DNA from 2 places in the Undibacterium sp. Di26W genome. Region 2 is predicted to be linked to the other one. Evidence: predicted binding sites of a transcription regulator. Region 2 holds the regulator's gene; the other holds the start of a gene.
What was found. Region 2 encodes FliA, which starts transcription of late flagellar genes. Its sites were predicted from a motif close to CTAAAGTTTNNNNNNNNNNNGCCGNTA; they were not measured.
Positions count from the first base shown of each region.

Region 1: a site for FliA is predicted at 3,394-3,420, ahead of fliD (flagellar filament capping protein FliD). Genes of this name have one in related genera too.

Region 1 covers NZ_JBMPOR010000005.1:18,494-34,041, reverse strand. The annotation lists gene ACO0LM_RS07970 (flagellar hook-length control protein FliK) at 1-484, opposite strand, end outside; gene ACO0LM_RS07965 (flagellar protein FliT) at 490-825, opposite strand; gene fliS (flagellar export chaperone FliS) at 832-1,302, opposite strand; gene fliD (flagellar filament capping protein FliD) at 1,346-3,358, opposite strand; gene ACO0LM_RS07950 (flagellar protein FlaG) at 3,476-3,859, opposite strand; gene ACO0LM_RS07945 (flagellin) at 3,960-5,447, opposite strand; gene ACO0LM_RS07940 (tetratricopeptide repeat protein) at 5,889-8,093, shown strand; gene rfbF (glucose-1-phosphate cytidylyltransferase) at 8,090-8,860, shown strand; gene rfbG (CDP-glucose 4,6-dehydratase) at 8,864-9,991, shown strand; gene ACO0LM_RS07925 (dTDP-4-dehydrorhamnose 3,5-epimerase family protein) at 10,020-10,583, shown strand; gene ACO0LM_RS07920 (methyltransferase domain-containing protein) at 10,580-11,806, shown strand; gene ACO0LM_RS07915 (acyltransferase) at 11,840-12,328, shown strand; gene ACO0LM_RS07910 (NAD-dependent epimerase/dehydratase family protein) at 12,325-13,152, shown strand; gene ACO0LM_RS07905 (cephalosporin hydroxylase family protein) at 13,149-13,898, shown strand; gene ACO0LM_RS07900 (GGDEF domain-containing protein) at 13,974-15,548, opposite strand, start outside.
Region 2 covers NZ_JBMPOR010000005.1:287,085-302,632, reverse strand. The annotation lists gene flhB (flagellar biosynthesis protein FlhB) at 1-372, shown strand, start outside; gene flhA (flagellar biosynthesis protein FlhA) at 369-2,456, shown strand; gene flhF (flagellar biosynthesis protein FlhF) at 2,453-3,787, shown strand; gene ACO0LM_RS09225 (MinD/ParA family ATP-binding protein) at 3,780-4,622, shown strand; gene ACO0LM_RS09220 (RNA polymerase sigma factor FliA) at 4,627-5,358, shown strand; gene ACO0LM_RS09215 (flagellar motor protein) at 5,340-6,080, shown strand; gene motD (flagellar motor protein MotD) at 6,114-6,950, shown strand; gene ACO0LM_RS09205 (flagella synthesis protein FlgN) at 7,095-7,586, opposite strand; gene flgM (flagellar biosynthesis anti-sigma factor FlgM) at 7,589-7,897, opposite strand; gene flgA (flagellar basal body P-ring formation chaperone FlgA) at 8,039-8,770, opposite strand; gene flgB (flagellar basal body rod protein FlgB) at 8,948-9,352, shown strand; gene flgC (flagellar basal body rod protein FlgC) at 9,418-9,822, shown strand; gene ACO0LM_RS09180 (flagellar hook assembly protein FlgD) at 9,845-10,513, shown strand; gene flgE (flagellar hook protein FlgE) at 10,576-11,916, shown strand; gene flgF (flagellar basal-body rod protein FlgF) at 11,990-12,730, shown strand; gene flgG (flagellar basal-body rod protein FlgG) at 12,794-13,576, shown strand; gene ACO0LM_RS09160 (flagellar basal body L-ring protein FlgH) at 13,609-14,283, shown strand; gene ACO0LM_RS09155 (flagellar basal body P-ring protein FlgI) at 14,379-15,449, shown strand; gene flgJ (flagellar assembly peptidoglycan hydrolase FlgJ) at 15,459-15,548, shown strand, end outside.

The DNA of each region.
Region 1 (15,548 bases), 270 kb from region 2:
AGGCATCTGTTTCGGACGGGGCTTCAGTAATGGTGGCATTGGTGTTGTTGCCGGTAGCAGGCAAAGGTGTTGCCTTGCCTGCTTCTGCTGGCTGTGGCGCAACATAATTCTGTAAAGTGGGAGACAGGCCGGGCTTGCCCGGGGTGGGTGTCAATAATTGCGGCAGGTTGCCGGACAGGTGGGCGTCGGTATCGCTTTCCAGTAAAAAGGTAGGGCGTGGTTCAGTGCCAATCAGGCGCAAGGGGATTTGGTCCCCGGTCTTGCTACCTTCGGGTAACAACATTTTTGCTGTTATACCCGCTACCCTGACGGTAAAACTGCCATCCATCAGTTTCGACAGGACTTCACCCTTCAGTAGCTGGCCCGTGACCAGTTGTGCCAGCCTTGGGGTGATGTCCTGTTTGGTTTCGGTAATCGCGGCCGTGGCGGCCGGTGCCTCGATATTGGCTACGGGTTTGGTGAGTATATCGAGCCGCGCAGGCATATGCGTCAGGCGCTATTGCCAGCGCCGTAAGTCCTGGAGAGTTTCTGGCTGGTGCTGGAACTCTTCATCATGTCCGATAACTGCGCCATCCAGGGTTCGGTAATATCGCGAATTTCCTTATCGTCTGCCAGTATCTGCTTGATGATGCGGATTTTTTTGTCACGCATATCGGCTGGTAGATCAGAAGGGATTTCATTTTCACGCAACAACTGGACACGGCTTGAACAATCGCTTTCCAGTCGTCCCAAGAGTTCCCAGTCGCGCGAACGGGCGGCTTCTAGCATATTGCCCGTAATCGTTGCAACATTTTCGTACAATGTAATCAGTTCCAGACTATTCATCTTGATTCAAGCCTCAACAAAGTTGGCAGGACGAGGAGACAGTGGGTCAACGTTCATTTTTGGCGCTTCCATGACGGCTTCACTGGCAGGTGCAATTGCTTCCCACGAGGCTTTCAGATCCTTTAACAGATTTCTGACTTCGTTGAGCATGCCGTCATTGTTTTCCAGATTCGCCTTAATCAAGCGGGCGGTCATGTATTCATACAAGGCGTCGAGGTTGTCGGCTATTTCACCACCCGCTTTTTTATCGAGACTGGCGCGCAGGCCATTTTCGATAATGGCAATTGCTTTGGAAATCGACTGGCCTTTCGAGGCTATTTCTCCATTGCTTAAGTGCTGTGAAGCATTGGAGATCGCCACGATTGCGCCTTCAAAAAGCATCACGATCAATTTATGGGGGCTGGCAGCAACGACGCCAGTCTCTATGCCGACCTTGGCATAGGCATTTGCACCACGTACTTGAGATGAGCCAAACATAGCGGTTAATCCTCTCTGATATTTTCTATTCTACTAACTACTTTTACTTCGTACTGGACGTCAATGCTGCCAGTTGCTGTGTCAGGAATGAACTTGTATTGTTCAGGCTGCTCACTATCGTATCCAGGGCTGTGAATTGCGCGCGATAACGTGCTTCTGTGTCAAACAGGCGACTGTTCATAATGTCGCGTTGCTTGCCGATATCCTTGATGCTGCGATTGATACCATCAGTTGCGCTGGAAATTGAACCAGAGGTGCCGACCACCGTGGAAAGCAGGGAAGTTATCTGGGACGCATAACCCCTGGAGAAATTGACCGTACCGCGTGCGCCGAGTGCGCCACCGCTGATCAGTATTTTCAAGCCTTCTGCATCGGAGCCGGTGGCACCCGTCAGGTATTGCCCTGAGCCGGCAGCAGTAATGCCATTCAGTTTGCCCGCAACATCCACCCCTGCAGTACCGTTAAGAACAGTACCTGTCAGACTGGCCGCACCAGTGCCAGTGCCATCCGCCAGGGTGACATTGGATGCGCTGCCATAGTTGGTTGATTGCAATTGCAGGAAACCACTGCCATCAATCGTGGCAGTGACGGTGGAGCCATTGTCTTTGAAGGTGGAATTGCCATTAATCGATGTTTGCAACAGCGTCGCCAGCGACGATGCGGTGTATGAACCTGCTGCCAGTGCGACGGCAGCGGTTTTCCCATTCAGCGTGACATTGATGGTGGTACTGGCTGCAATGGTCGTGTTGCCCGTAGTCAGATCCAGATCACCCTTCAAGCCGCCCTGGGTGGCAATTGCGGTTACTTGCAGGCCATAGGCACCTTGCTTGGTTGCCGTAGTCGAACTGCTATACCCGACCAGACTGTCCGTAGCTTTACCGACGGAAGCAAACAGGCCGCTTATTTCTGAATAATTGGTGCTCAGGGCCGTTTGCAATTTAGACGAGTCAATTGAAAGCGTGCCGTCTTTTTGAAAGCTGATACCTATGCTGGACAGGGTGGTAATGTTCCCGCCCAGACCATTGACGGCTGCACTTAATGTCGACCTGACCTGGCTTTGCACGTTCCTGGCGGTAGAGTCACCGATCAGGATGCCGCCTTTCTGGGTACTGGCATCATAACCAGTCAGAGATTTTAATGTTGCCTGGAAATCATTGAAACCTTTTACAAAGCCATTGATGGCCGACTGGATGCCGCTGGTATTGGCGTTCAGTGACAAACTGGTGGTGCCGACTTTGCTCAGATTCAGTGTGGTGCCCTGTATTGCACCGGTTACTGCATTCGACGCGCTGGAAATGGCAATGCCGTTGACCGTTAGTGCGGCGTTTTGTGCTGTTGTTGTTTCTGTCAGGTTCTGAGTGCCGGCCGGATCATAATTGACCAGGCTTTGTATGGCGGCATCGCCAGTGGCTGTGATTTTCAGGCTGGATGTCGCACCAGTCTTGGCTGAAGTGAGAACCAGATGGAAAGGGGTGGCACTACCGTCGCCAACAATGGCTGCAGTTGCGCCCACATTCGCGGCATTGATGGCATCGCGTATGCCCTGTAGTGAATTATTGGCACCATCTATCGTGACTGTGCCTATCGACTGTGTCGCATCCTGGGTGAAGGTGGAGCCTGTATACACACCATTTGCCAAAGCGCCACCGGTAATCGTGCCAAACTCGAAGTTGATGGTGGTGCTGGTGCCACTGCCTATGCTGGCCGTAGAGCTGACCTGGCCTGCGCTGGAAATGGTTTGTGCCTGTGCCAGTTTGGTCACATTGACGTTATAGCTGCCCTGGGTGGAAACACTGGTGGTGGTGGCTGACAGGATGGTGCTGTCGCCGGCAGATGCACTAAGTGACTGAAAGGTGCCCAGATTGCTGAGGCCGGTCACATTCGACTGAAAAACACTGAGTGCGCTGTTCAGCGTGCCATAAGCAGACAGCTTAGCCTGAAAACTGGCTTCTTTTTTTGCCAATGTGGTCAGGGGCTGGCTCTCGACCGTCATTAACTTTGAAATCAGACCGTTGACGTCCAGATTGGCGCCTAAGCCTGTTGATTGTATACCCACGTTGTTCCCCCTTGTCAGACCGTACTGTACTAAATTATCGGCTAAGGCAAACTAGACTTTAGAGGGGAATTTACGTGCCAATTTAAAATTTAGGTGTAAGACTGACTAAATAAATGATTAAGCTTGCTGTTTGATTAAGAGACCTTGCAGTTTATCTAGCGAACGCGATATTTCAAGGGCTTCTTCGGAAGGAATCTGACGCAATACCTCTTTAGTTTGCTGGTCAATTACCTTTACGACTACTTTATTACTATGTTCCTCTACACTGAATTCTAGAGACTGTGACAGAGATTGGATAGTTTTATTGATATCGTCGACTGCCTTGATCACTTTATCGATGCTTGGCGGTGACGATGCAGATGATGTCGCTTTGACGGCATCGATGGTTTGCGTTGAAGCAGCCGCCGACTTGTATACCGATGCACTGGCGTCAGTTCCTGCTGGTCTGTCCGTGATCAGTTGTCCAGATTGAGAAGTGTTCCCTATCGATCGGATGTCCATGATCTTTTCCTTCAAGAAAAATACCCCTGGTCAAAATGTTGACCAGGGGGACATGCTTTATGCTTTAAGTATAGACCTAATTTACATAAGCCTACTGCTATTAGCCACGCAACAGGGCCAGAACACCGTTTGGCAAACCGTTAGCCTGAGCCAAAATCGCTGTACCAGCTTGTTGCAAGACCTGACCGCGTGTCAGCGACGCTGTTTCCTGGGCGAAGTCTGCATCACGGATACGGCTGCGGGATGCTGTCAAGTTTTCAGAGTTAGTCTGCAAGCTTTCAATCGCGGAAGAGAAGCGGTTTTGATACGCACCCAGAGAAGCGCGGGAGCTATTGATCGATTGCAACGCCGCATCAATGGTCGTCAACGCGGCGGTGGCCCCGGCAGCGGTACCCAGATTCAGTGAAGAGACACCCGCACCGACCGTGACCGAAGCAGAAGTGAAACCACCAGTCAGGTTGGCAGCTGTCAGACCAGTACCGGTACCGTTTGCCAGAGTGATACCGGCAGAGCTGGAAGAAGTCAGGGACAGTGTCGAAGTGCTGACGTCAGTTGCGCCAGTTGCCGATACAGTAATACCTGTATTGGCAGCAGCAGCAGCAGCGTTGGTGCTGGCTGTAACGGTGATGTTACGGCCATCAGCAGCAGCCAGTGCAACTGCACCAGTTGTTGTGTTGAATGTAGCAGTAACGCCTGTTTGTGTGCTGACCGCATTCACAGCAGCTGCTACCTGTGCACCACGTTGTGCGCCGGAAGTCGAAGCATTCAAGGCACCCAGATTCACGCCGTTAATAGTGATGTCGCCGGAGGCAATCGCTGTTGCGGATGTGCTGGCTGTACCGGCAATGGTTGTCGAACCTACAGTTGCGGTTACGCCTGTGCTGCCGCTGATCGCATTGATTGCTGCTGCTTTTGAAATACCGCTGCCTGTGGAGTTGGAGAAAGATACGCCGTCAGCTGCAGATGCGCCAACCTGGAAGCCGTTGATGGACAGGTCACCGGCAGCAAGGGCTGTCGTGGTAACTGCACCGGCACCGGCTACTGTCGTAGCGTAGCTGGAAGATGCACCAACACCCAGGGCGCTAGATTTTGCGCTGGTGATGGAAGCGATACTGATTTGATCGTTTGCTGTACCGTTGGCGCCAACTTGGAAAGTTTGTGCAGAGAAGCTACCGTCGAGCAGGTTCACGCCGTTGAAGTTGGTGCTGCTGGCAACGCGGTTAATTTCAGAAATCAGCTGACTTGCTTCGTTGTTCAGAGCGGCACGATCAGAAACACTGTTGGAGCCGTTGGCAGATTGTACGGCCAGATCACGAATACGTTGCAAGTTGGAACCGATCTGTTGTAACGCGCCCTCAGCGGTTTGCGCCAGAGAGATACCGTCGTTCGCATTACGTGCAGCTTGGTTCAAGCCGCCGATTTGGGAAGACAGACGTTCGGAAATTGCCAGACCAGCAGCATCATCTTTCGCGCTATTAATACGCAGACCGGAAGACAGACGTTGCAGGGAAGTGTTCAGCGCAGATTGCGATGTAGTCAAGTTGCGTTGTGCATTCAGCGATGCAATATTGGTATTAATAACAGCCATGGTAATTCTCCCTAAGTTATTCAAATTGGCGTAGTAGCCTGAAACTTTGGTCTTTCGTGCTGACTATTGGACCGCCGTTGTAAAGGGTATCGGTAGAGACTAAAAAAGTTTTAGCGTGTTTCTGAAAATAAATGTTATTTTTTTCGCTCAAGTTTTAAAGATGTTTCCGCTTGTCGGCGCTTTTTTTAAATACTTTAGGGCTAAATTTGATTTAGTTTTAGGGTCTTATTTAACATATGGAAACGAAATCATTAGCTATACAATAAGCCTGAGCTGGGTAGTTTCTGGTATTTTCCTGTTTAAAATGGCAGTGCGCAGGCAATGCTGTCTTTATTGCAACACAAAAATGCGGGGAAATGGGCAGAAATGCAAAATCAGCTTAGTTGATCAACTAAGCGGCTTATTTGTTTAATAATAATTACACCTTATCAGGGCGCAGGCATGAGCAAATCCAGTTTTGATGCACGAAAGGCAATGCGCGAAGTGAATAAGCACTTTGATGCAGGTGCTTTGCCCGAGGCCAAACAGGTTTGCCTGAATATCATCAGGCATTTCCCCCGTCATCCGGATGCGCTGTATGCCCTGGCCAGGATATGCGGTGACCTGAATCAGTGCGACGAAGGCGTCCAGTACCTGAAACTGGCATTCGACGTGATGCCACATTTTCCGGATAACAGGAAAATCGCTTTCGGTATCTTTAATAAATACCTGCTCAGTAAACAATATGCGCAACTGGAAGAGGTCAGTTTGTGGCTGTCCAAATACCTGCCGCGTGACGGCATAGTCTGGGATTACCTGGGTGTGGCCCGCATCGAGCAGGCTAAATTTCCCGAGGCACTCACAGTATTGACCAAGGCGCTGGAGCTGTTGCCCACCAATCCGCACGTCCTGGTGAATATGGGTAATGTCCTGATTTCCCTGGAACGCTGTGCCGACGCCATCGTCTATCTGGAAAAAGCCCTGGCGATACAGCCGACCATGGTGGTGGGCCTGAACAATCTGGGTAATGCCATGCGCTTTATCGGCAGGACCGAAGAAGCCATAGAAAATATATCCAAGGCCATACAGCTCGACCCAAGCCTGCCTTACCTGTTTAATAATCTGGGACTGGCCTACCGTGAACATGGCATGTACAGCTTCGCCATTTTGCAATACCGGCATGCCCTGGAGCTGCAACCGGAGCTGTTGCAGGTCTATCCTAACCTGATTGATGCCTTGCGCCAGAATGGCCAGGTACAGGAATCGATAGAATGCGGCCAGCATGCATTGACACTGACCCAGGACATTCCTGAAATCTGGGCAGCCTATGGTGACACCCTGCGTGAAGCCAACCACCTGGATGCAGCCATCGAAGCCTATATCAAGGCCTTGTCATTCAGGGAAGACGGACAGTCTTCTTTCAATCGCAAGATCTACACCAATTTATTGTTTTGCCTGAATTACCACCCGGACCTGACGCCAGAGGTGATTTATAACGCCTACCATGAATTTGACTTGCGTTTTGCCGCACCGCTGAAAGCCCAGTGGAAGAAGTTTGAGAATGCGCGCATCCCTGGCAAGCGCCTGAAGGTGGGTTATGTGACCCAGGCTTTCTATAATCATGTGTGTAAATATTTCTTGTTACCACTGCTGGAAGGGCATGACAAGGAACAGGTGGAGGTCTACGCCTATGCCAATCCCCCATTTGAAGACGATGTCACTGCCTATTATAAAAAGCAGATCGACCATTGGGTGCCAACGCGTGACATGACCGATGATGTGCTGGCTGACAGAATACGGGCGGACGGTATCGATATCCTGGTCGACGTTGCCGGGCATACCAATGGTAACCGCCTGCCGGTATTTGCCCGCAAGCCCGCGCCAGTGTCCCTGCATTGGCTGGAATATGGCTATACCACCGGTCTGAGTGCTATTGATTATTACCTGACCGACAAACCGACCATCACCGACAATTGCGCGCATCTGTTTGCCGAAAAAGTCTGGTGCCTGGATGGGCCTGCTTATGTATACAGGCCGGATACCAGAAGGGCAGAACTGGGCCCACCACCATTTGAATCAACCGGGGTGGTTACCTTTGGCAGCCTGTCGCGTTCGACACGTATCAACCATAGGGTGGTGCGGGTGTGGGCAACCATACTTGATGCCATGCCAAATTCACAACTGATCATCAATAGCGGCGATTTCAAGGACCCCCAGGTGCAGGATGAAATGGCATCGCGCTTCATGCGCTACGGCATAGACCGCTCAAGGCTGCTGATCGGCTTCAGTACACCTTCGTGGGAAGTGCTCAAGCATATTGATATTGGTCTGGATTGTTTCCCGCATAATTCCGGGACGACTTTGCTGGAATCTCTGTATATGGGGATTCCCTTCATCTCCCTGACGGACCGGCCATCGGTAGGGCGTATCGGTGCCAGTATCCTGACAGCGGCAGGGCATGAAGAGTGGATTGCCAATACGGAAGACGAATACGCCCAGAAAGCAATCATCCTGGGGCATGATCTTGACACCTTGCGCCATCTGCGTGGCAGTTTGCGTACAGAAATGGAACAATCGCTACTGATGGATGAACCGGCATTTGCCCGTTCAGTAGAAAAAGCCTATCGTCAGATGTGGAATATCTATTGTGAAGGACCCGAGCAATGAAAGCAGTTATCCTGGCCGGCGGTTTGGGAACACGCATTTCCGAAGAGACCCATCTCAAGCCCAAACCCATGATAGAAATTGGTGGCCACCCGATACTCTGGCACATCATGAAATCCTATTCGGCCCACGGCGTGAATGAGTTCGTCATTTGCTGCGGCTACAAGGGTTACCTGATCAAGGAATATTTTGCCAATTATTTTTTGCACATGTCGGATGTCACTTTCAATATGCAAAACAATAGTATGGAAGTGCATGAGCATCATGCCGAACCCTGGAAGGTGACGCTGGTGGATACCGGTGAAGACACCATGACCGGCGGCAGGCTCAAACGGGTTGCCCGTTATCTGCAAAATGAAGAGGCTTTTTGCTTTACCTATGGCGACGGGGTGGCGGATCTGGATATTGCTGCTTCCATCGCCTTTCACAAGGCGCATGGCAAACTGGCTACCGTAACCGCGGTCTTGCCCCCGGGGCGCTATGGTGCGCTGGAGCGTGAAGGTGACCTGGTTGCCGGTTTTACCGAAAAACCGCGCGGTGACGGTGGTTGGATCAATGGTGGCTATTTTGTCCTGTCTCCCAAAGTACTGGATTTGATCGATGGCGACCCCATCAGTTGGGAATCCGAGCCTTTAAACGGGCTGGCGGCGCGGCAGGAATTGATGGCCTTTGAGCATTCCGGGTTCTGGCAACCCATGGATACTCTGCGTGAGAAAAATCTGCTGGAAGATTTGTGGCAGTCAGGAAATGCCCCGTGGCGGGTGTGGTAAACCATGACGGCAAGCATACAAAACATTGTTCAACATAGTTATGCCGTTCCCGATGCCGGGTTTTGGCGCGGTAAACGGGTGCTGCTGACCGGGCATACCGGTTTCAAGGGTGCCTGGTTTGCCAACTGGCTGGCACGCATGGGGGCGATAGTGCATGGATTGGCACTGCCACCAGAGTCGCGCCCGAATCTGTTTGATGCGCTGGAGATTGATAAAAAGATACATAGCCACTTTGGCGACATACGTCAGTTTGACATTGTCAAACAGGCGGTGGATGCGGCCCAGCCTGACATTGTGTTTCATCTGGCGGCCCAGGCACTGGTCAGAGCCAGTTATAAACAACCACTGGCGACTTTTGAAACCAATGTGATCGGCACCGCCAACCTGCTTGAAGCATTGCGTGGTCGCACGGACGTGAAAGTTGCCCTGATTGTGACTACCGACAAGGTATACCGCAACCGCGAGCAATTGGCACCGTATCCCGAAACCGCAGAATTGGGCGGGCATGACCCGTATAGCGCCAGCAAGGCGGCATCAGAACTGGTATTGGCCAGCTATCGCGCTTCTTTCCTGCAAGCGCAGGGCACCAGCATACTGGCCGCACGGGCTGGCAATGTCATTGGCGGTGGCGACTGGTCGGAAGACCGCCTGTTGCCGGACGCCGTCCGGGCCTGGCGTAATGGTGACACCCTGCAAATCAGGCGGCCGGATTCAGTACGTCCCTGGCAACATGTATTGGAGCCACTGGCGGCCTATTTATGCCTGGCGCAACATGCCTGGGGCAATCCGGCGACCAGCCTGGCATGGAATATAGGCCCGGATGGTGCTGCCAGCGTCAGGGAAGTGGTGCAACTGGCGCATGCTGCCTATGGCAAGGGGCAGATAGCATTCGCTACCGAAATCAGCGGCCCGCATGAAGCCGGATTATTGGCGCTGGATGCAAGCAAGCTCAGAAAGGCGCTGGGGATAGCCCCACGCTGGAAACTGGATGCTGCCGTAGAACACAGCATGCGCTGGTACCGTGATTTTGAAAACGGTATGTCAGCGGATGTGTTGTGCGCACGCGATATGGATGCTTATCTGCAAGCAGCACAATCTACTGCGCAATTACAGCCCGGCCGGCCAGTATGAAGCTTTTAATCACAAAAGGTCGATGAGCATGTCCGGGCGATTTGATTTCTTGCCGACACCGATAGCGGGTTTGCAAATAGTGCAAAGGAAGCCGCTTGGCGATCAGCGCGGTTATCTGCAAAGGCTATTTTGTGCCGACGATATGCAAGAGCTTGGCTGGACAACACCAATAGCACAAATCAACCACACCTATACCACCCGCAAGGGAACATTACGGGGCCTGCATCTTCAATTGCCACCATTTGCCGAGATGAAGCTGGTCAGTTGCATGAAAGGGGAGGTGTGGGATGTCGCAGTGGATTTGCGCGCAGGCTCGCCGCATTTCCTGCAATGGCACGCCGTCTTGCTGTCTGCCGAAAATCAGCGCTCTTACCTGATACCGGCTGGCTTTGCCCACGGCTTCCAGACCATGACGGATGAGGTGGAAATGTTGTATTGTCATAGCCAGCCTTACATGCCAGCCAGTGAAATGGGCGTGCACCCCATGGATAGCCGTTTGGCCATCACCTGGCCCCTGGCGGTGAGCGACATGTCAGACCGGGACAATCGTGGAATATCGCTGGATACAGATTTTCAAGGAGTAAATGTATGAAGTGCAGGCATTGTGGCCATGAATTGACCCAGAGTTTTCTTGACCTGGGTTCTGCCCCGCCATCCAACGCTTACTTGCGTACGGATACCTTGAACACCGCAGAAATCTGGCTGCCCATGAAGCTCATGGTGTGCGATGCCTGCTGGCTGGTGCAAACCATAGACTTTACCGGTCGTGAAAACCTGTTTGATGCCGAATATGCGTATTTCAGTTCATGCTCATCCAGCTGGCTGCTGCATGCCAAGCGATTTGTGGAAGACATGCGCAAGGAATTCAAGCTCGGCGAGCAAAGCCTGGTCATGGAGGTGGCAGCGAATGACGGTTACCTGCTGCAATATGTGATGGAAGCAGGTATCTCCTGTTTTGGTGTGGAACCAACTTCCAGCACGGCCACAGCCGCCCGGGAAAAAGGGATACGCATCATAGAACGCTTTTTTGGAACCGAACTGGCGCGTGAGCTGCTTGCGGCTGAGGGCCGGGTTGATTTAACGGTAGCAAATAATGTACTGGCACATGTGCCGGATATCAATGATTTTGTCCGTGGCTTTACCGACATCCTCAGCGATCAGGGTGTGGCCAGCTTTGAATTTCCGCATTTGCTGAACATGGTGCAGCAAAACCAGTTTGATACTGCCTACCATGAGCATTATTCTTACCTGTCCCTGCACGCGGTCAAGGCCGTGTTTGAACGTAATGGCCTGCATATATTTGATGTGCAGGAATGGCCAACCCATGGCGGCAGCTTGCGTGTGCTGGCCCAAAGAGCCGATATCCGCCATTATCCCGAAAAAGACAGTGTCAGCCAATTGCTGCAGGTGGAACACGAAGCCGGCATGACGACCCTGGATTTTTACAGGCGCGCCCAGGAAAGGGCAGAAGAAGCCAAGTTTGGCCTGCTGGAATTTTTGCTGGATGCCAAACGCAAGGGCCAGCGCGTCGCCGCCTATGGTGCGGCAGCCAAGGGCAATACCCTGCTCAATTTCTCAGGTGTACGTCCGGACCTGCTGCCCTATGTGGTCGATATCAACACCCACAAACAAGGCAAATACATGCCCGGCAGCCGCATACCGATTGTCAATGCCGCCTATCTGTTGGCAGACAAGCCGGATTACATCCTGATCCTGCCCTGGAATTTGAAAACGGAAATCATGCGTGACCTGGCAGCAGTCAAAGAGTGGGGCGGGCATTTTGTCGTGGCAGTTCCCGAATTGATGAGAATTTAATCATTATTTGATCACATAGAAAGTGGTGAAGGCGTGATAGACATACATCCCGATGCACGTGTATCCAGGCTGGCTGATATCGAAGATTCAGTCAGGGGGACGCGCATCGTCATTGCTGCATTTGCCAGTATAGACAGCTTCGTTAAAATCAAACCCGCAGGCGGTTCTGGCGATGTCGTCATTGGTGAGCGCAGCGTGGTGAATTCCGGCTGTGTGCTGTACACCGGGAATGGTATTCACATCGGGAATGACGTGGCTATCGCCGCCAATTGCACGTTTGCCCCTGTCAATCATGCCTATCAAGATAAAAACAGGCGCATCAACCAGCAGGGCTTTTTGCCCAGCAAGGGTGGCATAGTGATTGAGGATGATGTCTGGATTGGTGCCAATTGCATCATCCTCGACGGCGCTATCCTGCGCCAGGGCTGTGTTATCGGTGCTGGGTCCATCGTCCGTGGCGAAATCGCTGCTTACTCGATACAGGTCGGTACTCCCTTGCGACAGATAGGGGAACGGCAGTGACAGGGGATATCAGTTTGGCCCCACGTGCGACCCTGATCGGGGGCCGGGGTTTCATTGGGCAGCATTTGCATCAGGCCCTGCAAGACACGGGCTGGAACAGCTATGTCGCTGAAAAAGCAGATTCGCGCTTGATGGATGAAGACCTGGGACACGTCTTTTATTGCGCTGGCCTGACAGCCGATTTTCGCCAGCGACCATATGCAACCGTGGATGCGCATGTCCATCTGCTTTCCGGCATATTGCAGCATAGCCGGTTTGCCAGTCTGACTTATTTGTCCAGCACCCGTGTGTATGCCGGGGCCACATCGACGGATGAACAGGCAGCATTGACGGTGAACCCGCAACTAGCGGGTGATTTATATAATATCTCCAAATTGATGGGAGAAAGTTTATGCCTGAGCAGCCAGCGCAACGTCAGAGTAGTGCGATTGTCGAATGTATATGGGCAGGGCATGCCTGAGCAGAATTTTTTATCCGACATATTGCGCGATGCAGCGGGTAGTAAAAAACTGCTGTTTCGCTCTGCCGCCAGCTCAGAAAAAGATTATATTGCCGTGGCTGATGTGGCCCGCTGCCTGCCGCTGATTGCAACGGCGGGTGAAACAGGTATTTACAATCTGGCCAGTGGCTATAATACTTCTCATGCCAGCCTGGCTGCGCAACTGCAAGCGCTGGGAGTGGCGTGTGCATTTGAAGACCAGGCACCCGAACTACGCTTTCCCCAGATATCCACGACCAAACTGAATGCCTTGTGTGGTTCCATGCAGGGTGATTTGAATACTGAACTGCCGGTTCTTTTTAACTACTACGCCAGGATGCCATGAACCCGATCAAACAATTCGAAGCTGAACGCGACCAACGCATAGAACAACTGGGCCAGGACAGCGAGTTCCAGGAACAGTCGCGCAGCTGGCTGGAACAAAGCATGCGACGCCAGTATGTGTACAACTTCTCCTGGCTGGGGCGGCCCATCATACAAAACCCCATCGACATGGTCGCCATGCAGGAAATCATCTGGAGCGTGCAGCCCGACCTGATCATCGAGACTGGCATTGCCCACGGTGGGTCGATTATTTATTCTGCTTCATTACTGGAATTGAATGCCGCCTGTGGCGGTAGTGCGGATGCTCTGGTGGTGGGTATAGATATCGATATCCGCCAGCACAACAAGGATGCGATTTTGCAGCACCCCATGGCCAGACGCATACAAATGCTGGAAGGGTCCAGCGTTTCGCCCGACATCGTGCAACAGGTGCAGGCAATCGCGCACGGCAAGCAGCGTATCGTGGTGTTTCTTGATTCAAACCACACGCATGAGCATGTATTGGCAGAATTGCAGGCCTATGCACCCCTGGTCAGCAAAGACAGTTACTGCGTGGTGTTTGATACCTTCGTGGAGGATGTACCGGCAGATGTCTTTGATAACCGCCCCTGGCAGCCAGGCAACAGCCCCAAGACTGCGGTACACGAATACCTGAAGACACACCCGGAATTTGTCATCGACAAGAGCATGCATAACAAATTGCAGATTACTGTCGCGCCTGATGGCTTCCTGAAGCGCATACAATAATTTGTACTACTCGCTACTAAACAAAACGCAGGCCTGATGCCTGCGTTTTTTTATTGATGGCATACGTTTGACAGATCAGGGTGCCTTGATCACCCGGTTTTTGCCTGACTGCTTGGCTTCGTACATGGCTTTGTCCGCCCGTTTGATGGTGGCATCTTGCGGCTCTTTCGGGTTGCGCAAGGCGACACCGGCGCTGAAGGTGATAAACAGTCTTTGTTCGTTTGCCGTGAAGAAGTGCTTGGTTAGCTCACGCTGTACACGTATCATCGCTTGCGCTGCTTCTTCCAGCTCGGTTTCCGGCATGATGATGACAAATTCTTCACCCCCATAGCGGGCGACCATATCGATGGAACGCAGGGTTTGCTTGACGATACGCACCAGATGTACCAGTGCTTCGTCACCTGCAGCATGGCCATGGGTGTCATTCAGCTTCTTGAAATTGTCGAGGTCGAGCAAGGCGACGCACAGCGGCGTACTACGCCGGTCTGCACGGTCTGCTTCACGCTCGAACACATCATCCATGCCGCGTCGGTTCAGACTGCCGGTAAGCTGATCTTCCCTTACCAGTTCACTCATCTGTGCCAGTTTGCTTTCCAGTTCCTTGATGCGTGCTTCTGCTTCGGCGACTTCTTTTTGTGCTGCCACGATCATATCCCTGGAACGCAGGGTTTCAAACTGCACTTCCTTGGTTTCGCTGAGAATGCTGGCGATCAGACCGGTGACTTCGGCGACATCTTTGGCGCTACTCAATTGCTGGGAATACGCTCCCATTTTATGCTGGTAGGCACCGGTACTGTCAGCCATGGCATTCAGTCTGTCGATAAACGCCGCCATCATGTTCTTGACGGAGGTTTTCGACTCTGCGATGCTGGTTTTCAGTACGCCTTGTTTATAGATCACATCTTTCAGGCTGCGGGTGGCTTCCTGCAGGGCGCGATGATCTATAGGGCCGGCTATCAGGTTCTGTACCACTTCAATCTGGCCACGCAGCCAGTTGTCGTTGTCGAGCAGATCATGAATATTCGTCAACAACAAATCAAACAGACGCAGCAGTAATTCCTGCTGTTCGGCGCTGTCGCCACTTTGCAATTCTATTTGAAAGCATAACTGCTTGAGGCGTGCAGCAATATGGTTCAGTTCACTTTCGTTGCCGGCGACTTTAACGGCCTGTGCCAGGCTTTCAGATTCGCCAGACAGGGGCGGGCTGGGTTTGAGCAGCGATGTCAGTGCCAGTGCCAGTGTGCGGTGCAGCAAATCCTTGAGCAAACGCACACGCGGGTCTTCAACTGGTCCATCATCCACCAGCGAAATATTTTTCGTCTGCGGCACAGGGGCTGGGTCGACCAGGCTGATGTTACTACTGCTGGACGCAGGGGGCGGGGGAGCGGTAATGCGTTCTGTCAGTTGTGTCAGTGCCCGGCTCAGATCAGGCCAGTTACCGGATTTAATCGCGCGATTGAAGCGCAGGCCAAAAGTCGATAAATCGGTTTGTGAGGCTTGCAGGCTGGTGGCAAAACTGCTCAACAGGTTTTCAGCTTCCGACACCGGTGCGGCAACTTCGGCAACTACTTCTGGTGACGGTTCAATGACGCCTGAAATATCGTTATATAACTTGCGATACGCATCAGGGGTAGGTGCAATTCTTTGTAT
Region 2 (15,548 bases):
CCGACTGCTGATGTGGTAGTCACCAATCCGACCCACTTTGCCGTGGCTTTGAAGTACACCGAGGGTGGCCGTGGCGCACCGAAAGTGGTGGCCAAGGGGGCTGATGCTGTGGCAGCCAAGATTCGTGAACTGGCACAGGAACACAAGGTGCCTTTGCTGGAAGCGCCACCGCTGGCACGTGCACTGTTCAAGCACACTGAGCTGGGCGATGAAATTCCCGAAGCCTTGTACGCCGCCGTGGCCGAGGTGCTGGCGTATGTCTACCAGTTACGCAGTTATCGCCCAGGCGCAGGAAACAAGCCGATGGAACCGAATGACTTATATGTACCACCTGAGCTGGACCCGAATAATCAAGCAGGAGCCGCAGTATGAATAGCCTCAAATTACCTGCCTGGATGAATGGTATGAATACCCGGGCGCTGGCCGCGCCTTTCCTGATTATCCTGATGCTGGCAATGATGATCTTGCCCTTGCCGGCCTTTGTACTGGACGTGTTTTTCAGCTTCAATATTGCGATTGCGATTATCGTTTTGCTGACCAGCCTGTACACCATCAAGCCGCTGGATTTCATGGTGTTTCCAACTGTTTTGCTGGTCAGTACCATGTTGCGCCTGTCGCTGAACGTGGCCTCTACCCGGGTTGTCTTGACCGAGGGCCATACCGGCCCGGATGCAGCGGGCAAGGTGATTGAGGCTTTTGGTCACTTTCTGATTGGTGGCAATTACACTGTCGGTATCGTGGTGTTTATCATCCTGACCATCATTAACTTTACCGTGGTGACCAAGGGTGCGGGCCGTATTGCTGAAGTCGGTGCCCGTTTTGCCCTGGATGCGATGCCAGGCAAACAGATGGCGATTGATGCCGACCTGAACGCCGGCCTTATTGCTGAACAGGAAGCACGCCGCCGCCGTACTGAAGTCGCGCAAGAAGCCGAATTTTATGGTGCCATGGACGGTGCCAGTAAATATGTACGTGGTGATGCGGTGGCCGGCATCATGGTTACCGTGATCAATATCGTCGGCGGCCTGATTGTCGGCATGGTCCAGCATGACCTGGATTTTGCCTCGGCGCTGAAAAACTACACGCTGCTGGCGATTGGTGATGGCCTGGTGGCACAGATTCCTTCCTTGATCATTTCTACTGCAGCCGGTGTGGTGGTATCGCGTGTCGCCAGTGACCAGGATATCAGTGGTCAGTTGATCGGCCAGTTGTTTGCCAAACCGCAGGTCATGATTATTACCGGCGGCATTATCGGCGGCATGGGTTTGATACCCGGCATGCCGCATATCGCCTTCATCTTGCTGGCTGCAATCTTGTGCGGCGGTGGTTATTTGCTGAACAAACGCAATCAGATGCCGCCCGCCATGGATGAAAAACAGGATGCGCCCGCAGCCGCACCGCAAGAGATGGAAGAAGCCACCTGGCAGGATATTTTGCCAGTCGATACCCTGGGCCTGGAAGTGGGTTACCGCCTGATCCCGCTGGTGGATAAAAACCAGGGAGGCGAGTTGCTGCGTCGTATCAAGGGTATACGCAAAAAATTTGCGCAGGAAGTCGGCTTTTTGTCACCGCCTGTACATATCCGTGACAATCTTGAGCTCAAGCCTTCGGCCTATCGCATCACTCTCAAAGGGGTGGAAGTCGGTGTTGGTGAAGCCCTTAGCGGCCAGTATCTGGCGATCAATCCGGGCATGGTCACTGGCAATTTGCCAGGTACTGTCACGAATGATCCAGCCTTTGGCCTGCCTGCCGTATGGATCGATGGCGGCATGCGCGATCAGGCGCAGGCGATGGGGTATACCGTCGTCGATTCGGGTACCGTCATCGCCACGCATCTGAATCATTTGATCACTTCGCATGCTGCCGAGTTGCTGGGTCGTCAGGAAGTGCAGTTGCTGATGGATCACCTGGCCAAGGATATGCCGAAGATGGTGGAAGAACTGGTACCGAAAATCCTGCCTTTGTCTGTGTTGCAAAAAGTCTTGCAGAACCTGTTGATTGAAGGCGTGCATATCCGTGATATGCGTACCATCATTGAATGCCTGTCAGAACAGGCCATGCATACCCAGGATGCCGCTGAGCTGACTGCCCAGGTGCGGATTGCGCTTGGCCGTGCCATCGTGCAGCAGATTTTCCCAACCGGGAATGAACTGACCGTCATGACGCTGGATAACCGTCTGGAGCGCCTGCTGATGCAAGCCCTGCAGACCAGTGGTGCCGATGGTGCCGGTATTGAGCCGGGTCTGGCAGACACATTGGCTACCCAGACCGAAGCCGCTGCCCAGCACCAGGAACAATTGGGCCTGACACCCGTCTTGCTGGTGCCAGCACCGCTGCGGGCCCTGCTGTCGCGCTTCTTGCGTCGCACGGTGCCGCAACTGAAAGTTTTATCGCACGCAGAATTACCTGAAACAAAAACAATTAAAGTCACCAGCCTGGTTGGAGCGCAATCATGAACGTCAGAAAATTTACCGCAAATACTTCTCGCGAAGCTTTGCGCATGTTGCGGGATGCCCTGGGCGCTGATGCGGTGATTTTGTCCAACCGCAATGTCGGCGGCAAGGTTGAGATACTGGCCATGGCGGATGAAGCCATCAGTGCCATTGCACCTTCATCCGCTGATGAAGCGCCAGCACTGGTGTCACCAGCGCTACCACTGCCACGCATACCCGATACACCGCGCTTTGCACCGCGCTATCAGGCTGAAGCACAGGCCGAAGCACAAGTTGAAGCAGCGGCCGTCATCCGTCGACCGCTGAAACCGGCGATCGCCCTGGATGCCGATATTGAAGCGGCTGTCAGCGCCGGTGAATTGAATAATGTGATGTCGGAAATCCGCTCCATGCGCAGCATGCTGGAGTCACAACTGGCAGAAATATCCTGGACCCAGACCCAGAAGCGGCATCCGCAGAAGGCAGAAATCCTGCGTGAAATGCTGGCCACGGGTTTCAGTGCAGGCTTGTCACGCTATCTGGTGGAAAAATTGCCGGAAGCTGGCAAGGTCGAAAATGGCCTGGACTGGATCAAGAATACGCTGGTGCGTAATCTGTCCACCATCGACAATGAAAACGAAATGCTGGAAAAAGGCGGTGTGTATGCGCTGGTAGGGCCGACCGGCGTCGGCAAAACCACGACCACGGCCAAGCTGGCGGCGCGCTGCGTGATGCGCCATGGGCCTTCCAAACTGGCCTTGATCACTACTGACGGCTACCGTATTGGCGGTTTTGAACAATTGCGCATTTACGGCAAGATACTCGGCGTCATGGTGCATGCCGTCAAGGATGAGGCAGATTTGCGCATCGCCTTGTCCGAACTCAAGAACAAGCATACGGTATTGATTGATACTGTGGGTGTCAGTCAGCGCGATAAAATGGTGACCGAACAGCTTGCCATGTTGTCAGGAACAGACACTCCGGTAAAGCGCCTGCTGTGCCTGAATGCCACCTCCACCGGCGAAACCCTGAGCGAAGTGGTACGCGCTTACCAGGGCAATGGTCTGGCGGGTTGCATTTTCACTAAGCTCGACGAAGCTGCCACCATAGGTGGTGCGCTGGATATTGCGATACGCCAGAAACTCATGGTGTATTACGTTGCCAGCGGCCAGCGGGTGCCAGAAGATCTGCATATCGCCAATAAGCTGTACCTGATAGACCGTGCCTTTAAACTGAAACGTGAGACAGCCGCCTTCCGCCTGCTGGATGAAGAATTGCCTTTGCTGATGGCTGGCACCATGGGCGCCGGGAATGGCGCGCGTGCTGCTGTGTCCAGGGAGGTGTCCCTTGGCTAGTTTTGATCAGGCAGAAGGCTTGCGCCGTATGCTGGCCAGCCCCAAACCCAGGGTGTTCACTTTCCTGTCGGCCTTGAAGGAAGATGAAAAAAGTGGCATGTTGGTTAATCTGGGTGTATCGCTGGCAAAGCAGGGCAGTGAGGTATTGATGATCGATGCGCGGGCCTCGGACAATAGCGTGGGTGCCTGGCTGAATGCAAGCAATGATCGTACCTTGTTGGATGTAGCGAGACAACAGCGTACAATGAAGGAAGCGATCAAAATGGTGGCTGCCGGCTTGTCGGTGACGATGCTGACCAGGCAGGCGTCGTTGTCGTCGGCTTTGCCGCCCGAAAGTGCACGGCAACTGACCAAAGTGTTTGATGTCGTGGCAAACCAGGCAGACCTGGTGATGGTCGATGGCGACATCAACGCGAATGACGCGTTTGCGCTGGCATCACTGGATGACAGCGAATTGGTGATACAGGTTTCTGCCGATCCGCATATGATCAAGGCCGCATACGGACTGATCAAGCGGGTCAGCAACAGGGTAGGAAGGCGCGGTTACGGTATTCTGGTATCCGGCGCATCAGAAAATGAGGCGAGATTGATTTACACAAATATGGCGCAGGCTGCCAGCCGTTATCTGGCTGTGCCTTTGCACTATGTCGGCCATGTGCCGGAAGATGAACATGTAAGAAAGGCTGCGCATTTGGGACGCTCCGTGATTGATGCTTTTCCAAAAGCGCGTGCTTCGCTGGCTTTTTCCCGGCTGGCGGAACAATTGGCGACGACTGCGCGTTCGACATTATGTTTAGAGGGAGTCCCTGAGCTGGGTGTCGGTCTCGGAATATAATCACATGTACACCGCTAGCGGAAAGTCAGATAAAAACTTCCTCCTCCGGGAGCACGCCCCACTGGTCAAGCGCCTTGCTTACCAGTTGAAGGCGCGTCTGCCTCCCAGTGTGGAGGTGGATGATCTTGTGCAGGCGGGCATGATAGGTTTGCTGGATGCCGTTAACCGCTATGAAGACACGCATGGTGCCCAGTTTGAAACCTATGCCGTGCAGCGCATACGCGGGGCCATGCTGGATGAGTTACGCAGCAGCGACTGGTTGCCGCGCGGCGTACGCCAGAACATGCGTAAGATAGAAAATGCCATGAATACCCTGCAGCAAAAGCTGGGCAGGCCACCTCTGGAAACCGAGGTCGCCAAGTCACTCAAGCTGTCGCTGGAGGAATACCAGGACATGCTGACCGATAGTGGCGGCCATCAACTGGTGTATTACGAAGACTTTCATGACGCCGACACCAAAGAGCATTTCCTCGATCATTATTGTTCCGATCTGTCGGGCGATCCCCTGCAGGATTTGTTGAATGATGATTTCCGTGACGCCGTGATCGGGGCGATTGACAGCTTGCCCGAACGTGAAAAATTGCTGATGGGCTTGTATTATGAGCAAGAATTGAACTTGAAGGAAATCGGGGCCGTGATGGGTGTTTCCGAATCACGGGTGTCGCAATTGCATAGTCAGGCGGTAGCCAGGCTCAGGGCGTACTTAAGGGAGAAGGCGTGGACTGGGCTAGCATAGTCGGACTTTTACTGATAGTTGTCGGCATCGTTTCTGGTCAGTTGCTGGAAGGTGGCCGTCTTTCTTCCCTGGTGCAGCCTGCTGCTTTTGTCATCGTAGTGGTGGGTACCATCGGCGCGGTGCTGATGCAAAGCCGCATCAAGGCCTTTATGCGGGGCGTACGCATGTTGCGCTGGGTGGTGTCAGAGCCGCCGGACAACAGCAAAAAGAATGTTGAAGAAGCTCTGGTCTGGAGTGTGGTCGCCAGGAGGGAGGGCTTTCTCAGCCTGGAACGCTATATGAATGCGTCAACCGATCCCTTCATCAGCAAAGGGTTGCGCCTGGTGATAGATGGCATTGACCCGATCCGGCTCAAGGATATCCTGGATGTCGATATTTCGCTGTATGAGATGGAACAGCGCCAGGCTGCCAAGATCTGGGAAGCGGCGGGCGGTTATTCACCCACCATCGGTATTTTGGGCGCGGTGCTGGGCTTGATACATGTGATGGAAAACCTGACTGACCCATCCAAGCTGGGCGGTGGCATTGCGGTGGCCTTTGTGGCAACGATTTATGGCGTGGGCATGGCCAATCTGTTGTTTTTGCCGGTCAGTTACAAGCTCAAAGAGATCATCAACAGGGAAGTCACGCGACGGGAAATGTTGTCTGATATTTTTTACAGTATTGCCCTGGGCGACAGCCCGCGTGTGGTGGAAGAGCGATTAACCAATCATAGAAATTGATGGCTTGCCTGCTGTGATGCCTTAAAGAACCCTATGGCCAGAAGAAAATACCACGAAGAACCCGAGAACCACGATCGCTGGCTGGTTTCTTACGCCGATTTTATTACCCTGCTGTTTGCTTTCTTTGTGGTGATGTATGCGATTTCTTCTCTGAATGAGGGCAAATACCGGGTCTTGTCGAATTCGCTGACCGGGGCTTTTGGCAAGGTCATGGTGAATCCCAAGACCGTGGATAGACCGAATGAACCCATTGTCAAGCTTGACCCCCTGCCACTGGTAAAAAACAGCCGCGCAAATGAAGCCTTGCGAAAAGAAAAGGCGCAAATGACGACCATGGCCAAGGATATCCTGACGGTGCTGGAACCGCTGGTGCGGGAAGGCAAGGTCAGGGTCAGTCAGACCAGTCGCGGCATCACCATAGAAATCAATGCCAGCCTGTTGTTTGCACCGGGCGAGGCACGTCTGAATATAGATTCGGTGCAGGCCTTGAAAGCGATTGCCAGCGTCCTCAAGGTCGATACCCATGCCATACAGGTCGAGGGGCATACCGATAATATACCCATCAAGAACCCGATTTTCCCCTCCAACTGGGAATTATCGGCGGTACGCGCCAGTACGGTGGCCAGGTTGCTGACTGAAAACGGTGTCGATGAAATCAGGGTGACAGCCGTAGGGCAGGGGGCGAAATTGCCGGTCAGTGACAATGACACGACCGAAGGCCGGGCCAGGAACCGCCGGGTATCGGTGACCATACTGGCGGTATTACCTGAGCCGGTGGTGGATGTGCCCATCTCGCCGACGGCGCCAGCCTCTGTGGCTGCACCAGCGCCTGTATCGGTGCCGGCTGCTGTGACGACACCTCTGCGATAAAATTGTGATGCGAACGGTGATGCTGGACTTTGATGTGAGACTCAGATGTGAGATTTTGATGCGAGACTGCATTATGTTTGGTACGCTAAAACAAAAACAGACCCGAGGGTCTGTTTTTTTATGGGGACGCATCTGTCGGCGGTGTCAGGTGGCGATATAGCCCTTGCCTGATGTGCCTTTGATCGTGGATTGGCCATTCGGGCCATACATGGGGGAAGCGCTCTGGTTCCCCTGTTGCAATACGCTTAACATGGCCTGGCTTTGTGCCAGGCGACGATTAATTAACAGACCATTGGTCTTGTTGTCTTCTTTTGCCTGCATCGACAGTTGCAGCAACTGATCCCAGTGTGTGCCTGCATCATCGGCACGGCCAGCTTGCTGCAAATACGCCTTCATGCCATCCAGGTCTGCCCGGTAACCAAGTTGCGTCAGAAACGCATTGCGCTTTTTTTCCAGCTCGGACATCTTGCCAACCAGTTGCCCTTTGCTTTGGGTGTAATCGTTGAGTAAGCTGACGTCGCTATCAACAAGTGCGGACTGCTCTTTTTTCAGCAATTCAGCCAGGGAAGACATGGTGACGACTTCTTCCTTCAGGCATTGTTCAATTGCGGTATGTCCGGAACTTGTTGGGCTCATGGCTAGCGTTTTCTTGCGTTAAGTAAGTCTTTGACTGTTTCCAGAAGCCCATCAGCGACTTTTTCCGAGTTCACTTGGAAGCGTCCCTCAGAAATGGCCAGTTTGATCTCTTCCACCTTCTTCGTCTCGAATACAGCATTGCTTGCCTGTGTGCTTTGCAGAGCCTGCAATTGCGTGGACAGGGTCGAAATTTGCACCTTCGACGAATTCGCAACGGGTGCCGGCGTGTTATCTGCCGGTTTTTCCGTGCGTGCCTGCTGCGGGCTTACGGGAAGCCCTGAGGTCTTGTTAAGTGCGTCATCAATTTTCACAGCGATACCCTCAGTGTGGGAATTACAAACATCTATATCCAGTTTATCGGCTGTGTAATTTTAAACTTTAACCTTACCTCAAAAAAATATTGCAGCACCTTAACAATGTTTCTTCATGGCATTCTTTTTGCTGGTTTTTTGCTAGTAAACTATTTCTATGATGCCACCATTTTTGGCAATGCCGCTAATGGTCTGTCCCGAACTTGTTTTCGCTTTGGCAACTTGTCCATCCGCAGCATTGTTCAGTGCTACCCCATCGGTAGCCACCTGAAAGCCAGGGCCAGTGCTGATTACCCGTACCGATTGCCCTTGCTGTACTACTGCCGGGCTCTTCAAGACATCGGCCCGCAATATGCTGCCGGAGGCCAGTGACATCTGCATGCTTTTGCCGACGGCCTGTTCGGGGCTGGTGACGACACCGGCTGGCAATTTTGAAATGTCGCCGCGTAATTTGCTCAGGTCGGCAATGGTAATGACTTGCCCATGTGAAATGGCGTTGGCAGTCACATAATAATCTGCCGTCACTTGCACGTTAGCTTGCAAATAGATGAGCCAGGTGGCAGGCGCGCCGCATTTGATGGCCAGGGTAACCTTGCCCCAGGGCTTGCTGCCTGGCGGCAAATACGGGTTGAGGGCGTCACAGGCCTGTAGATTCAGGCGTTTGTCGACGTCGGCGACGGTGATTTGCACTTCGCCGTTCAAGCCGCTGGTTTGCAATGTCAGAAAATCAAGAGCCACCTGCTTGAGCTGGGCCGGGTCTTGCGCCGTGGCTGGGTTGGCTGCCTGTGCCACCCCGCTCGCGCTCGCCAGCGCCATCAAGAGCCATGCCGACCAGCGTTTGCCTGTGTGTAGTGGGGGTAGTGGGAGTTTCATCCTGATTCCTGCGTTTATCTGTTCCGGATTCCATTTTAGGATTCCTGCAGGTTTTTGAAAGGGGGAATAAGCAGGTTTTTCTCGTTCTGATTGCCTGATCAAACTTGCCCGGTGGCGAATAATATGCAAGGTATAGCAAACCGTGGGCATGCCTGACCGGTGGTAAAGGAGAAAATGATGGCTGGTGGACTGGATGATTTCTTGCGCTTTCATGAAGCGGCTTTGTCCGTCAGAGGACAGCGTCAGCAATTGCTGGCATCGAATATTGCGAATGCTGATACGCCGAATTATAAGGCCAAGGATGTTGATTTTTCGGCAGCCCTGAGCAATGCCCTGCATCAGAACCTGTCGCAGTCGCCAACGGCGCTGAATAAAACGGCAAGCCAGCATCTGGATACATCGACCATGGTAGCCGGTGTGGCAGCCCAGTACCGGCCTACGATACAGGGTAGTGTGGATGGCAACACGGTGGATATGGATGTGGAACGTAATCAGTTCACCGACAATGCCTTGCGTTATGAGGCCAGCCTGACCATCATCAATATGCAGATTAAAAATATGCTGGCAGCAATACAGGGCTAAACGTAAGGCTAAAAGCAGAGCTAAATTCAGAGTTCTAAAGAAGCACGAATACAAGGATTATCATCATGTCACTCTTTAATGTGTTTAATGTTGCCGGTTCAGCCATGAGTGCGCAATCGCAGCGTCTGAACGTGGTTTCAAGCAATCTGGCGAATGCCGATAGTGTCACCAGTTCGGACGGCCAGCCATATAAAGCCAAGCAGGTGGTATTCAGTGCCGTGCCTATGGCGGGTACGGCTTCCACCGCCGTCAAGGTGAATCAGGTTGTAGAAGACAGTAATCCGCCTAAACTGATGTATGACCCCAAGCATCCGCTGGCTGATGAAAAGGGCTATGTCGCCACGCCCAACGTGAATGTGGTGGAAGAAATGGTCAATATGATATCAGCGTCGCGTTCTTACCAGAATAATGTGGAAGTCATGAATGCGGCCAAGACCATGTTGTTGAAAACATTGACTCTGGGTCAATAAGTTTAGTGCAAAGGAATAGAAAATGACCACCATACAGACTGATACCGTTGATCCAACTTTGCTGGCGACGATGAATGCCAGCAAGACCTCTGCCAACTCTACCGAGGATGCGCAAAATCGCTTCATGACCTTGCTGGTCACCCAGTTGAAAAATCAGGATCCGCTGAACCCCATGGACAATGCCCAGGTGACCAGCCAGATGGCGCAGTTATCTACAGTCAGTGGTATCGACAAATTGAATGCAACGGTCACGGCGATGAATGCCAATTTCCTGGCCAGCCAGAACCTGCAGGCAGCGAATATGATAGGCCATGGCGTGATTGCCCCGGGTAATACGATGACGGTTACCGACGGCAAGGGCATCTACGCGGTGGACTTGCCACAGTCGGCGACCAAGGTTGATGTTGAAGTACGCGACAGTGCCGGTGCTGTCGTCAGGAAAATGAGCGTGGATGCCTTGCCGCAGGGTGTGAGTACACTGACCTGGGACGGTAAAACCGATAGCGGTACGACCGCCGCAAATGGCGTCTACACTTTTGACGTGACTGCGAAATCGGGTGACACGAAGCTGGCGGGTACCAATCTGGCTTTTGGTGTGGTATCGAGTATTACTTCGGGTTCTTCGGGGGTGAAATTGAATGTGGCCAATGTGGGTGATGTCGCCATGAGTGATGTGAAACAAATCTATTGATGTCCGGAGCGATCCCGAATCAAACAGTGTCAATGAACTATACAAAGTAACGGAGAAAAATCATGGGTTTTCAACAAGGCTTGAGCGGACTGAATGCTGCTTCCAAATCATTGGACGTCATTGGTAACAATATTTCCAATGCCAGTACCGTCGGTTTCAAACAGGGGCAGACGCAGTTTGCTGACGTCTATGCTAACTCGCTCAATGGTTCTTCCGGCGGCACTGTGGGTATTGGTACCAAGGTATCCGGTGTGGTGCAGCAGTTCACGCAGGGAAATATCACTTCGACGAATAACCCGCTCGATATTGCGATCAATGGCGGCGGTTTTTTTCGTATGTCCAGCAATGGTGCCGTCACGTATTCGCGTAACGGTCAGTTCCAGTTGGACAAAACTGGCAATATTGTGAATGCCCAGGGGGCGCAATTAACTGGTTATGTTGCCAATGCAGCGGGTGTTTTGTCTACCGGTGCGGCTGCGCCGATTAATATCAATACATCTGATATTGCGCCGGCACAAACCTCAATTATCAATGCGGTCATGAACCTGGATTCGCGTAAGCTTGTTCCTGGTACACAGACACCGGTTACCATTCCACCAGTGATTACGCCAGTCGTTTTTAGTGCAACTGATCCGACCACGTACGATAGTTCGACCTCGATTGCCGTATTTGACAGTCTGGGTAACTCGCACGTAGTTCAATCTTTCTTTGTGAAAGTGGATAATCTGAATGTGGCCACGCCACCTACTGCACCTGCCACCATAGAATGGGATGTGTTTGCAACAGTGGATGGGGTATTGATTGCCGGTGCTGGTGCAACTGCCAACTCTATTGGTCGTATCGGCTTTGATAATTTGGGTAAATTGACTGTTGCAACGCCAGCTTTTTCTCTCACTGACCCAAAAGCCATGCAACTGGTCGTGCCGGTCAATACTGGCGCGGTAACGCCAATCAATACTGCTGTGGATATCAAATACGATTTCACTGGTACGACACAGTTTGGTTCTGATTTCAGCGTCAGCAAGAATACCCAGGATGGCTATGCTTCCGGCAAACTGTCGAAATTCAATACGTCCAAGGATGGCACTATCGTTGGTAGTTACACCAATGGTAAAACTGCCGTGCTGGCCCAGGTGGTGTTGGCCAATTTCACCAACCCGAACGGCTTGCAATCGACCGGTGATAACCAATGGATAGAAACCGCAACTTCAGGCACTGCCCTGGTAGGAGCGCCAAATTCCGGCAGCCTGGGTAGTCTGACTTCATCTGCGACAGAAGATTCGAATACCGATTTGACGGGTGAGCTGGTCAACATGATTACCGCCCAGCGCGTGTATCAGGCCAATGCGCAAACCATCAAGACTCAGGATCAGGTATTGCAGACGCTGGTCAACCTGCGTTAATAAGTTGAAACTAAGCTGAAACTAAGCTGAAACGATTTTTTATGGCCCGTATTAAGCAGACAGGGAGGATGTTGTGGACAGGTTAGTGTATACCGCGATGACAGGTGCCAAGCACATCCTCGAACAGCAGGCGACGACGTCGAATAATCTGGCGAATGTGACCACCACCGGCTTTCGGGCGCAGCTGGATTCTTTCCGTGCCGTGCCTGTGCTGGGTGATGGTTTGCCAACGCGGGCCTTTGTGGTGGATTCAACGGTCGGTACGGATTTTTCTACCGGCAGCATGCAGGTTACCGGGCGTGAGCTGGATGTGGCAGTGCAGGGCAAGGGATGGCTGGCAGTGGAAAAGCCAGATGGTTCAGAAGCCTATACCCGCCACGGCAGCCTGAAGCTCAGTGAAAACGGGATCTTGCAGACGCAAAGTGGTTTGAATCTGGTGGGGGATGGCGGACCTATCACCATACCACCAGAAGTGTCTATCGAAATTGCCAAGGATGGCACGGTATCGACCATACCCATGGGCACCAAGCCCGGTGCGGTACAGATCATAGGCCGGTTGAAACTGGTCAATCCGCCAGAAGATAATCTGGTGCGCGGCGACGATGGTTTATTCAAAACCAAGGATGGTACGGCCGTCGATGCGGATGCGGCTGTGACCGTCGCTGGCGGCATGCTGGAAAACAGCAATGTCAATGTGGTGGAATCCATGGTCAGCATGATTAACCTGGCCCGCAGTTTCGAAATGCAAATGAAGCTGTTGCAGAATGCCGAGAATAACGCCAGTAAAGCCAGTCAGATCTTGACTTTGAGTTGATGCCTTTTGCCGCAAAATGGCAAGTGTGAGAATTTGCCGTTGAGGCGAAAAAAGGGGAGAGCAATGATACGTTCATTATGGATAGCCAAAACTGGCCTGGATGCGCAACAAACGCAGATGGACGTGGTGAGTAATAATCTGGCCAACGTCAGCACCAACGGTTTCAAGCGCTCACGTGCAGTGTTTGAAGATTTGCTATATCAGAATATACGCCAGCCCGGCGCCCAGAGTTCCCAGCAGACGCAATTGCCTTCCGGCTTGCAACTGGGTACCGGTGTGCGTCCGGTAGCGACAGAAAAGATTTTTACCCAAGGTAATTTGCAACAGACCGGCAATAGCAAGGACGTTGCGATTCAGGGACAGGGCTTTTTCCAGGTATTGATGCCAGACGGTACCACGGCCTATACCAGGGATGGTTCCTTCCAGACTGATAGCCAGGGGCAATTGGTGACATCGAGCGGCTATGTGATACAGCCGGCCATCACCATACCGGCCAATGCACAATCCATTACGGTGGGGCGGGATGGCACGGTGTCGGTGACCCAGGCTGGCTCGGTGGCTCCGGTGCAGGTCGGCACTTTGCAATTGGCGACCTTTATTAATCCAGCCGGCCTGATGGCCCTGGGTGAAAACCTGTATGTGGAAACCGCCGCATCCGGTAACCCTGGCACCAATACCCCGGGTACCAATGGTGCGGGTTTGCTGATGCAGGCTTTTGTCGAAACTTCTAACGTGAATGTGGCGGAAGAGCTGGTCAATATGATACAGACCCAGCGCGCCTATGAAATCAATAGCAAGGCGATCACCACATCAGACCAGATGTTGCAACGCCTGTCACAACTGTAAGCCATTGATGACGACAGATGAATGAGTGCATCATGAAAAACTTCACATTATTGACCTTGTTGCCGCCGCCGCTGCTGCTGTTGTTGACTGCCTGTGCAGTGACGCCGCCACCGATCGTGCATCAGCCTACCACTTTACCGGCGCAAACTGCCAAGCCCATGCGCGAAGCCAACGGGGCAATTTTTCAGCAAGCGACTTATCGTCCTTTGTATGAAGATTCCAAAGCGCGTATGGTAGGCGATGTGTTGACGATTGCCATCAGCGAAAAAACTTCTGCTGGCAAAACGGCTGCTACATCCGGCAGCAAATCCGGGGCCGCAGCTTTTGCTGCGCCTACCCTGTTCGGTGTCAAAGCGACGACTACCGCACAGGCCGGTTTGGCTACCACATCGTCCACCAAGTTTGATGAAAAAGGGGCTGAAGCCGCCAGCAATAACTTTACCGGCACCATTGCTGTGACGGTGATTGATGTACTGCCCAATGGTAATTTGCTGGTCAGTGGCGAGAAACAGCTGGCGTTTGACAAGGGCGCGGAATTTGTTCGCTTTTCCGGTGTCGTCAGTCCCACCACGATTGCAGCCGGTAACGTTGTTGCATCCACCCAGGTGGCAGATGCACGTTTTGAATACCGTTCCACGTCGAATGTGGACAGGGCAGAGCTGAATTCCATGCTGACCCGGTTTTTCCTCAGTTTCCTTCCTTTATAGTGAAAGACAAGGACAGGTTTATGAACTCCCTCTCATCTTCCTCCGCTTCCTCATCTTCCCTATGGATCAGGGCGCTCTGCATCGTGCTGGGAATCATGGGTAGCGGTTGGGTGTCACAGGCACATGCCGAACGCATCAAGGACCTGGCTGGCATACAGGGCGTGCGTCAGAATCAGTTGCTGGGATACGGCCTGGTTGTGGGCCTGGATGGCAGTGGTGACCAGACTACGCAAACACCGTTTACGGTACAAAGCATCATCAGCATGTTGCAGCAACTGGGTGTCACCATCCCGGTTGGTACCAGTTTGCAATTGAAGAATGTGGCAGCGGTGATGGTCACGACATCTTTGCCTGCATTTGCACAACCAGGCCAGACGCTGGATATCACCGTGTCTTCGATGGGGAATGCAAAAAGCCTGCGTGGCGGTACCTTGCTGATGACACCGCTGAAAGGTGCAGATAGCCAGATTTATGCCATGGCACAGGGCAATGTGCTGGTCGGTGGTGTGGGCGCTGCCGCGAATGGCAGCAAGGCACAGGTCAATCATTTGGGCGTGGGTAAAATTTCTGGCGGGGCAACGGTGGAAAGAGCCGTGCCGAATTCTGTAGCCCAGGGGGCGACCATACAGCTGGAATTGAATACCTCCGATTTTTCTACCGCCAGCCGGGTGGTGGATGCCATCAATCGCCGCTTTGGTCCGGATACGGCTGCCGCCATGGATGGCCGTGTGATCCAGGTCAAGGCGCCAACCAGTGCTGATCAGCGCGTGTCCTTTTTGGGTAACCTGGAAAACATCGATGTCACGCCAGCACAATTGGCAGCCAAGGTCATCCTGAACGCCAGGACCGGTTCCATCGTCATGAACCAGGCGGTGACTCTGGAAACCTGTGCGGTCGCGCATGGCAACCTGTCGGTCGTCATTAATACCGATAATGCGGTAAGCCAGCCGAATGCACTGGCCGCAGGTCAGACGGCAGCGACTGCCAATTCCACCGTCACCATCACCAAGGACCCCGGTCAGTTGCTGATGCTGAAGGCTGGTGTCTCGCTATCAGAGGTGGTGAAGGCCTTGAACGCAATCGGCGCGACGCCGCAAGATTTACTGTCCATCCTGCAAGCCATCAAAGCCTCGGGCGCATTGCGTGCCGACCTGGAAATCATCTAAGGAATCGTTATGATAGGCCGTACCGATTTCTCTGATAAAACTGCCTTCGACAGCAAATCGCTGGACGAACTAAAGCAATCGGCAAGAAATAATTCACCT